2 regions of the Selenomonas sp. oral taxon 137 str. F0430 genome follow, and region 1 is predicted to be linked to the other one. Evidence: riboswitches for the same ligand, from Rfam matches in the RefSeq annotation. Region 1 holds a riboswitch; the other holds the start of a gene.
What was found. A riboswitch is a leader RNA that binds a small molecule or an ion and turns the genes downstream of it on or off. The one in region 1 is predicted to bind molybdenum cofactor.
Positions count from the first base shown of each region.

Region 2: another riboswitch for molybdenum cofactor. It lies ahead of HMPREF9162_RS11615 (hydrogenase small subunit); the one in region 1 lies ahead of HMPREF9162_RS02580 (ABC transporter substrate-binding protein).

Region 1 is NZ_AENV01000005.1:269,139-272,779, forward strand. Features, by position in the region: gene HMPREF9162_RS02570 (methionine ABC transporter permease) at 1-573, opposite strand, end outside; gene HMPREF9162_RS02575 (methionine ABC transporter ATP-binding protein) at 542-1,594, opposite strand; molybdenum cofactor riboswitch at 1,776-1,931, shown strand; gene HMPREF9162_RS02580 (ABC transporter substrate-binding protein) at 2,033-3,163, shown strand; gene HMPREF9162_RS02585 (iron ABC transporter permease) at 3,160-3,641, shown strand, end outside.
Region 2 is NZ_AENV01000015.1:287,918-291,558, reverse strand. Features, by position in the region: gene HMPREF9162_RS11625 (M23 family metallopeptidase) at 1-595, shown strand, start outside; gene HMPREF9162_RS11620 (hypothetical protein) at 625-1,536, shown strand; molybdenum cofactor riboswitch at 1,640-1,782, shown strand; gene HMPREF9162_RS11615 (hydrogenase small subunit) at 2,057-3,145, shown strand; gene HMPREF9162_RS11610 (nickel-dependent hydrogenase large subunit) at 3,142-3,641, shown strand, end outside.

The DNA.
Region 1 (3,641 bases):
CGCGATCATGATGTCGGGGCGGAACCGCTGGTAGCCGTAGCGGATCGCGAGGTCGCCGAGCCCGCCGCCGCCGATCGCGCCCGCCATGGCGGACTCGCCGACGAGAGCGATGACGACGGTCGTGAGCTGACTGACGATGCCCGGCATGGACTCGGGGAGCAGCACGCGCGTGACGATCTGCATCGGAGTGGCGCCCATGGCGAGCGCGGCTTCGATAAGACCGTGCGGCACCTCGCGCAGAGACGTCTCGACCTGTCGTCCGATGAAGGGGACGGAGGCGATGACGAGCGGCACCATGGCTGCGGTTGTGCCGATGGCGGAGCCGACGATGAGACGCGTGAGCGGGATGATGGCGACCATGAGGATGATAAAGGGGACGGAACGCACAGCGTTGACGACGGCGCCGACGGTGCGGTTCACGCCCGGGGCGTCGAGGATCTCTCCCTTTGCCGTGACGTGCAGGAGCACGCCGAGCGGGATGCCGACGGCGCTCGCGATGATCATGCTGACGAGCACCATGTAGACGGTTTCGCCCAGCGCCTTAGTCAGCAGGGGCATCATTTCGGCGGACATAGCCGATCACCTCCTGTTTCAAATGCTGTGCGGACAGATACGAGATCGCCGCGTCGATCTCCGCGGTTTCGCCGCGCAGACCGATGATCATGCGCCCAAAGGGCTGATCCTTCATCTGGTCGAGCGTGCCGAAGAGCATCGTGACCTCGATATCGGGGAACAGGCGGATCATGTCGGCGAGTACGGGATCATCCGCGTTCTCGCCGAGGAAGGTGAGCCGCAGGAGCATGTAGCTGCCCGGCGTCGGCGACGCCTCGATCGGGTTGCCGCGGAACGCCGTCGGCAGGTCGTTCGAGAGCAGAACGCTGATAAATTCCTTCGTAATCGCTTGCCGGGGCTCGGTAAAGACATCTACAACGTCGCCCTCCTCTGCGATGACACCGCCGTCGAGCACGGCGACGCGGTCGCAGATGTCCTTGATGACCTGCATCTCGTGCGTGATGACGACGACCGTCAGACCGAGCCGGCGGTTGATGTCGCGGATGAGCGCGAGGATGGACTTCGTCGTCTGTGGGTCGAGCGCGGAGGTTGCCTCGTCACACAGCAGCACCTTTGGATCGCCCGCGAGCGCGCGCGCGATGCCAACGCGCTGTTTCTGCCCGCCCGAGAGATGGCTCGGATACGCGTCCGCCTTGTCCGCGAGACCGACGAGCGCGAGGAGCTCCGTGACCTTTGGGCGGATCTCCTCGGCGGAGCGTCCCGCGAGCCGCAGAGGAAAGGCGACGTTGTCGTAGACAGTCGCCGAGGACAGCAGGTTAAAATGCTGAAAGATCATGCCGATGTGGCGGCGCTCTTCGCGCAGTTCGCTCTCGCTCATCGCAGTCAGATCGTGTCCGTCAATGATCACCTCACCGCTTGTTGGGCGCTCGAGCAGATTGATGCATCGGATGAGCGTGGATTTGCCTGCGCCCGAGAGTCCGACGATGCCGTAGATCGTGCCGCGCTCGATGCGCAGATTGATGCCGCGCAGGGCGTGGACGTCGTCCGCGTATGTTTTAATGATATTTTTGAGTTCAATCATATACAGCCCTCCTTTGGGCAAGGTTAGAAACAAACGTAGCACAGACGAGAACTTTTGTCAATGTTTTCGGACGAATGCGAGAGGCTTTGCGCAACTTTTTTCAGATTTTTATCGGATGGGAAAAAGGCGGTGCAGATACTTGTATTGTGGACACCCTCATGCTATACTAATGAAAACTCCATAACGAGGTGTTTTTCGAGCTGCCGGCGCCTACGGCTTTGCTATGGCGCGGCGGCCTGACCGGGACGAACTCGGTCACGGGGGACGGATTGGAAACGGGCGTCCCTTCCGCAGACGCTCGTCGTCTGCATTGTAAAGGAAAACCGGCAGGAGCATGGTGCGCTTTTTCGCGTGCAGTCGATGCCCCCGGATTTCCGGCGGGCATTTTTTGATGCCCGGGCGATGGGATTTCGGCACGTGCCGAGAAAGGGGAATTCAATGAAGGCAGGAACAGAGTTCATGCGGCGCATCTCGGCGCTGCTCGCGTGCGCGGTCACTGCGGCGGCCCTGCTCGCGGGCTGCGGGCAGACGGCAAAACAGGCGGCGGAGCAGACCTCTGCACAGGAGACGTACAAGTTTACGGATCAGGCGGGCAACGCGGTCGAGGTCAAGGCGCCCGTCGAGCGCATGGTCGTCCTCCAGCATCATTCGCTCGACATCATCTGCCAACTCGGCGGACAGGACAAGATTGTCGGTGTCGAGTCGACGTGGCAGCGCGATCTCGGCGACTACATCGCGGACATCTGGCCCGCGATCAAGGAGATGAAAACACCCGGCACGCTCTCGCAGCCCAACATCGAGGAGATCGCCGCGCTCAAGCCCGACATCGTGATCGTCGCCTCGCAGTCGGATCAGGCATCCGCGGCAAAGCTGCGCGAGATGGGCATCCCCGTAGCGGTCATTTCGCTCCGCGGCGAGGGCAAACAGGCGGAGGCGCAGAACCCGCGCCTTTCCAACGCGGACAAGGCGTATACGGACGGGCTGCATAACGCGATCGAGATTCTCGGACATCTCACGGGACGCGATGCGAAGGCAAAGGAGCTCTGGGCGTTCGCCGAGGAGAGCCGCGCGATCGTCGAGAAAGCGGTCGGCGACATTCCCGATGCGGAGCGCGTGACCGCGATCCCCGTGTCGAGCAAGCACATGGTCTACGGCAACGATAAATACGTCGGCTGTATGCTCCTGCGCGCGGGTGCGGTGAACCCGGCGGCAAAGGACATCCAGGGCAACGGCGAGTACAACGTCGAGTCGCTGGCAAAGTGGAACCCCGACGTCATCATCTCGCAGGATCGCTATCCCGAGGTCTACAAGGAACTCACGACCGACCCCGCCTATGCACAGCTGCGCGCTGTGCAGAACGGGAACGTCATCAACGCGCCGTACTGGGCAAAGCCGTGGGGCAACCCGGACGCGGATTCCGTTGCACTCGGCGAGCTGTGGCTCGCGCATATGTTCTACCCGAGCAAGGTGAGCGCGGACGTTGTGCTAGAGCGCGCAAAGGCGTTCTACGAGACGTTCTACGGCGTGCCGTTCACGGGCACGGTAGATGCGGGAATCAAGGCAAAATGACGGGAACAAAATTGTTCACCCATGGGGGGCGGGGCGCACTGTGCGTCCTGCTCCCTTTGGCGTGTATCCTATTTTCACTGACACTCGGAGCGTACTATATCCCCGTGGAGCACGTCTTTCACATCCTCACTGCAGACGTGACAGGGACGCTTCCCGCGGATATCACGCCCATGGAGGTCTCGATGATCTACGACGTGCGCCTGCCGCGCGTCGTCGCCGCCGTGCTCGCGGGCTGCGGGCTGGCGGTCGCGGGCGGCGTCTTTCAGGCGCTCTTTGGCAACCCGCTCGCCAGTCCCTACACCCTCGGCGTCAGCAACGGTGCGGGCTTCGGCGCGGCGCTTGCCATCGTGCTCACGACGAGCGCGGCGGCGGTGCAGATCTCTGCGCTCGCGTTCGGCATCGTCTCGGTCGGGCTGACCTTCCTCCTCGCAGGGCGCAAGAGGAGCGCGCCCGTGACCATGATCCTCTCGGGGATGCT
Region 2 (3,641 bases), on a different contig from region 1:
CGGCGCCCCTGAGACGCAGCCTGAGGACGACAATCCGCAGGTCGGAGACGCCGCGCCTACGGGCGGGGTGCCCCACAGTGCGACAACGGACGACCTCAGCGAGGCACTCGCGGCGCTCGAGCGGCATATCGGCGTGCGCCGTGCATCGCTCGATGAACTCAGCGGCATCGTGCAGAAGAACTACCCGGGAGCGTCTGGCCTTGGCGGCACAGCGCCCGTCACGACCCCGACCGGATGGCCGACGGACGGCTTCATCAGCTCGCCCTACGGTCTGCGTTTTGGCGGAGCGGAGTTCCATCAGGGCATCGATATTGCCGCCGACACCGGCACACCCATCACGGCGACTGCCGACGGCGTCGTCACTGCCGCCGGGTGGAGCGGGAGCGGCTACGGCAACATGGTTGATATCGATCATGGAAATGGTGTCATGACCCGCTACGGGCACGCCTCGGCGGTTGCCGTTACGGCGGGCGAACAGGTGCGCCGCGGTCAGATCATCGCCTATGTCGGCTCGACAGGGCATTCCACCGGGCCGCACCTGCACTATGAGGTGCGCCTGAACGGACAGCCCGTGAACCCGGCACCGTACCTTTGATAGAGGGATAGAGAGAAAGGAATCTTGTCATGCAAACAAAATCGTTCGCATATCTTCTCGCTGCAGGGATTTTACTCCTCCCCGTTTGCGGTATCGCAGCGGAGAAATCGGAGAGCCACACGGTGAACACAGCGGAGGAAACATCTGCAGACGAGGCGAAGAACGACGCTCCCGCAAGCGAGGATAAGAAGCTCGCCGAGGAGATGGACGAACTCGGCGGCGAAGTTGAGGAACCGCAGGATACCCGCGTCAAACAGGATGGCAAGGAAAGCGGCCAAGACAGCACAGAGGAAAAAAGCACTGTATCATCCGATGAGCATGGTGCGCGCGCCGATGCCGCACACGAAACGGATGCCCCGCCCACGAAAGACGACCGCCCGGTGGGGTATGCGTATGTCGGCGATAAGGACGCATGGCAGAGCGCCATGGCCGCAGACAGGACGGCGGATACGGAAGATGAGGATGAGATCAATGCCGCCGTGGACGAGGTGACCGCGGAGATCGAAAAGCTGATCGATAAGATCTACGAAGTAAATCCCCATCTCAAAGCGCCCACACTTGCAGAGGGGCACTGGGTCTTCGTTGAGGGCGACGAGCGGCGCGGGTGGTTCGTTGACCGCGGCAAAATGCACCGGAATAAAGACGGCACTATTTCCTACTGGCAGCTCATCCTCTACAACGAGTTCGGGCGTGCGCAGTTCGCGGACGCCATGCACGACGAGGACTACAAAGAGCTGCGCTACACACTCCAGCGGCGGGTCATGGATCTCAAGAAAAATACGGTCAGCACCTACGCGGTGATTGCCGTCGGCGCGGACGAAAAGGTACTCGCCGACAGCGCACGCGACGGTGAGCCGGCAGAGATCCGCCCGGACACCATGGCGGAGAAGGAGCGCGATACGGTGAAAAAACTCGCGCACAGGCTGAAATTCAAACAATAAATAAAATTTTACCGTAGTATTCGCGTAGATTATTGACAGCGGGCGTGAATCCTGATAGTATGAAGCTATCATTAAATAACTATGGGGCAGATAGAGAATTACTATCGTCCCGCGTTTCCGAGCAAAAATATCTAAGGGCTTCGCCTATGATATTGCGCCTGCGCCGGGGGACTTCCGCCCCGCGCGCACCGGGTACGCGCAGAAATGCGCGCGCCTTCCCGTATCGAAAAGGAAACGACGAATAACCGCTGCCGCAAGACCTGCTTGCGATCTTACCGTGCGGAATGAGCAGCCGCGCAGGATGCAGAGGGATTGTTTGTCGTGCATTTGGCACGGGAGGCGGTCCCCTTTTTATATATAAAGTTGGGATTGGCGCAGATAAAAATGATTGGAGGAAGAGGGCGAATTATATATCTTTTTCGCCCCGTCGGGTGTATAATAATAAAAAATCTTCATAGGAAGAATTTATTATCCGTGCCGAAAGGCAATCGCCTGTGTATTATTGTTAGGAGGCAGGAGCGTGGACAAGAGGGAGAGTCTATGGGAGGCATACCTGGCGAAGGGTATGAGCCGGCGCAGCTTTTTGAAAGCCTGCGTCACGCTGACGTCGCTCATGGGATTGAGCACGGACAACCTCACGAAGGTCGTTGAGGCGGCGGAGGTCAAACCGCTGCCGGTCGTCATTTGGCTGCACGGCCACGAGTGTACGGGCTGTGACGAGTCGTTCATCCGCTCGGGGGCGCCGCTCGCCTCCGACCTCATACTGAACTGCATTGCGCTCGAGTACAGCCATGTGCTGAGCGCGGGCTGCGGCGCGCCGTTCGAGGAGCACCTCGAAAAGACAATGGAGAAGTATCACGGCGAATACATTCTCGCCGTCGAGGGCGGCGTTGCGGTCGGTACACATGCATACACCTGCATGTCGGGCGGGCATTCCTTCGAGCACACGCTCAAACGCGTCGCCGCGGGCGCAAAGGCGGTTGTCGCCTACGGCACCTGCGCCACCTCGGGCGGTATTCAGGCGGCGGCGCCGAATCCCACGGAGTCGCGCGGCATCCGCTCGCTCATCGGAGCGAAACCCTACATCGCCGTCCCCGGCTGCCCGCCGATCCCGGAGGTCATGACGGGCGTTCTCATGCACGTCGCCCTCTTCGGCACGCTGCCGCCGCTCGATGCGGAGGGACGGCCGAAACAGTTCTACGGCAACCGTATTCACGACACCTGCTACCGCCGCCCGTTCTTCGACGCGGGCATGTTCGCCGAGCGCTTTGACGACGAGGGCGCAAAGGCGGGCTGGTGTCTCTATCACCTCGGCTGCAGGGGCCCCGAGACCTATAACTCCTGCGGCAATCTCCGCTGGTACCAGGGCATGTCGTATCCGATCCAGTCGGGTGCGCCGTGCATCGGGTGCAGCAATGCGAACTTCTGGGATCAGGCGCCGTTCTCGCGCCGTCTCCCGGAGTATAACGGCATCGACGTCGACATGGTCGGCGCAGGTCTTGCCGTGGCGACTGCGGTCGGCGTTGCGGCGCACGCGGGCGCAAGTCTCGTGCAGAAACGTATGCATGAGAAAGAACTCGCCGCGCATGAGAAAGAGGTGCACGAATGAAACACGTTGTTGTAGACCCCATCACCCGCATTGAGGGACATCTGCGCGTCGAGATTCAGGTCGACGAGGCAACGGGGAAAGTACAGGATGCGATCTCTTCCGGCACGGCATGGCGCGGGCTCGAGCTCGTCATGCACGACCGTGACCCGCGCGACGCGTGGGCATATATCCAGCGCATCTGCGGCGTCTGCACGTCGTCCCATGCGCTCGGCTGTCTGCGCGCCGTGGAGGATGCGTTCGGCATCACGATCCCGAAGAACGCGCATTACATTCGCAACATCATCGCCGCGTGCCTCGGGCATCAGGATCACATCATCCATTTTTACCACCTGCACGCGCTCGACTGGGTCAGCCCCATCGAGGCGCTGAAGGCAGACCCCGCAGCGACGGCGGCGCTCCAGAATACGGTGCTCGATACCTACCGCCTGCCCTTCCGCGGCCCCGCGGGACTCGACACCGAGGCGTACCCGCACGATATGCCCGTCGCGACGCCCTC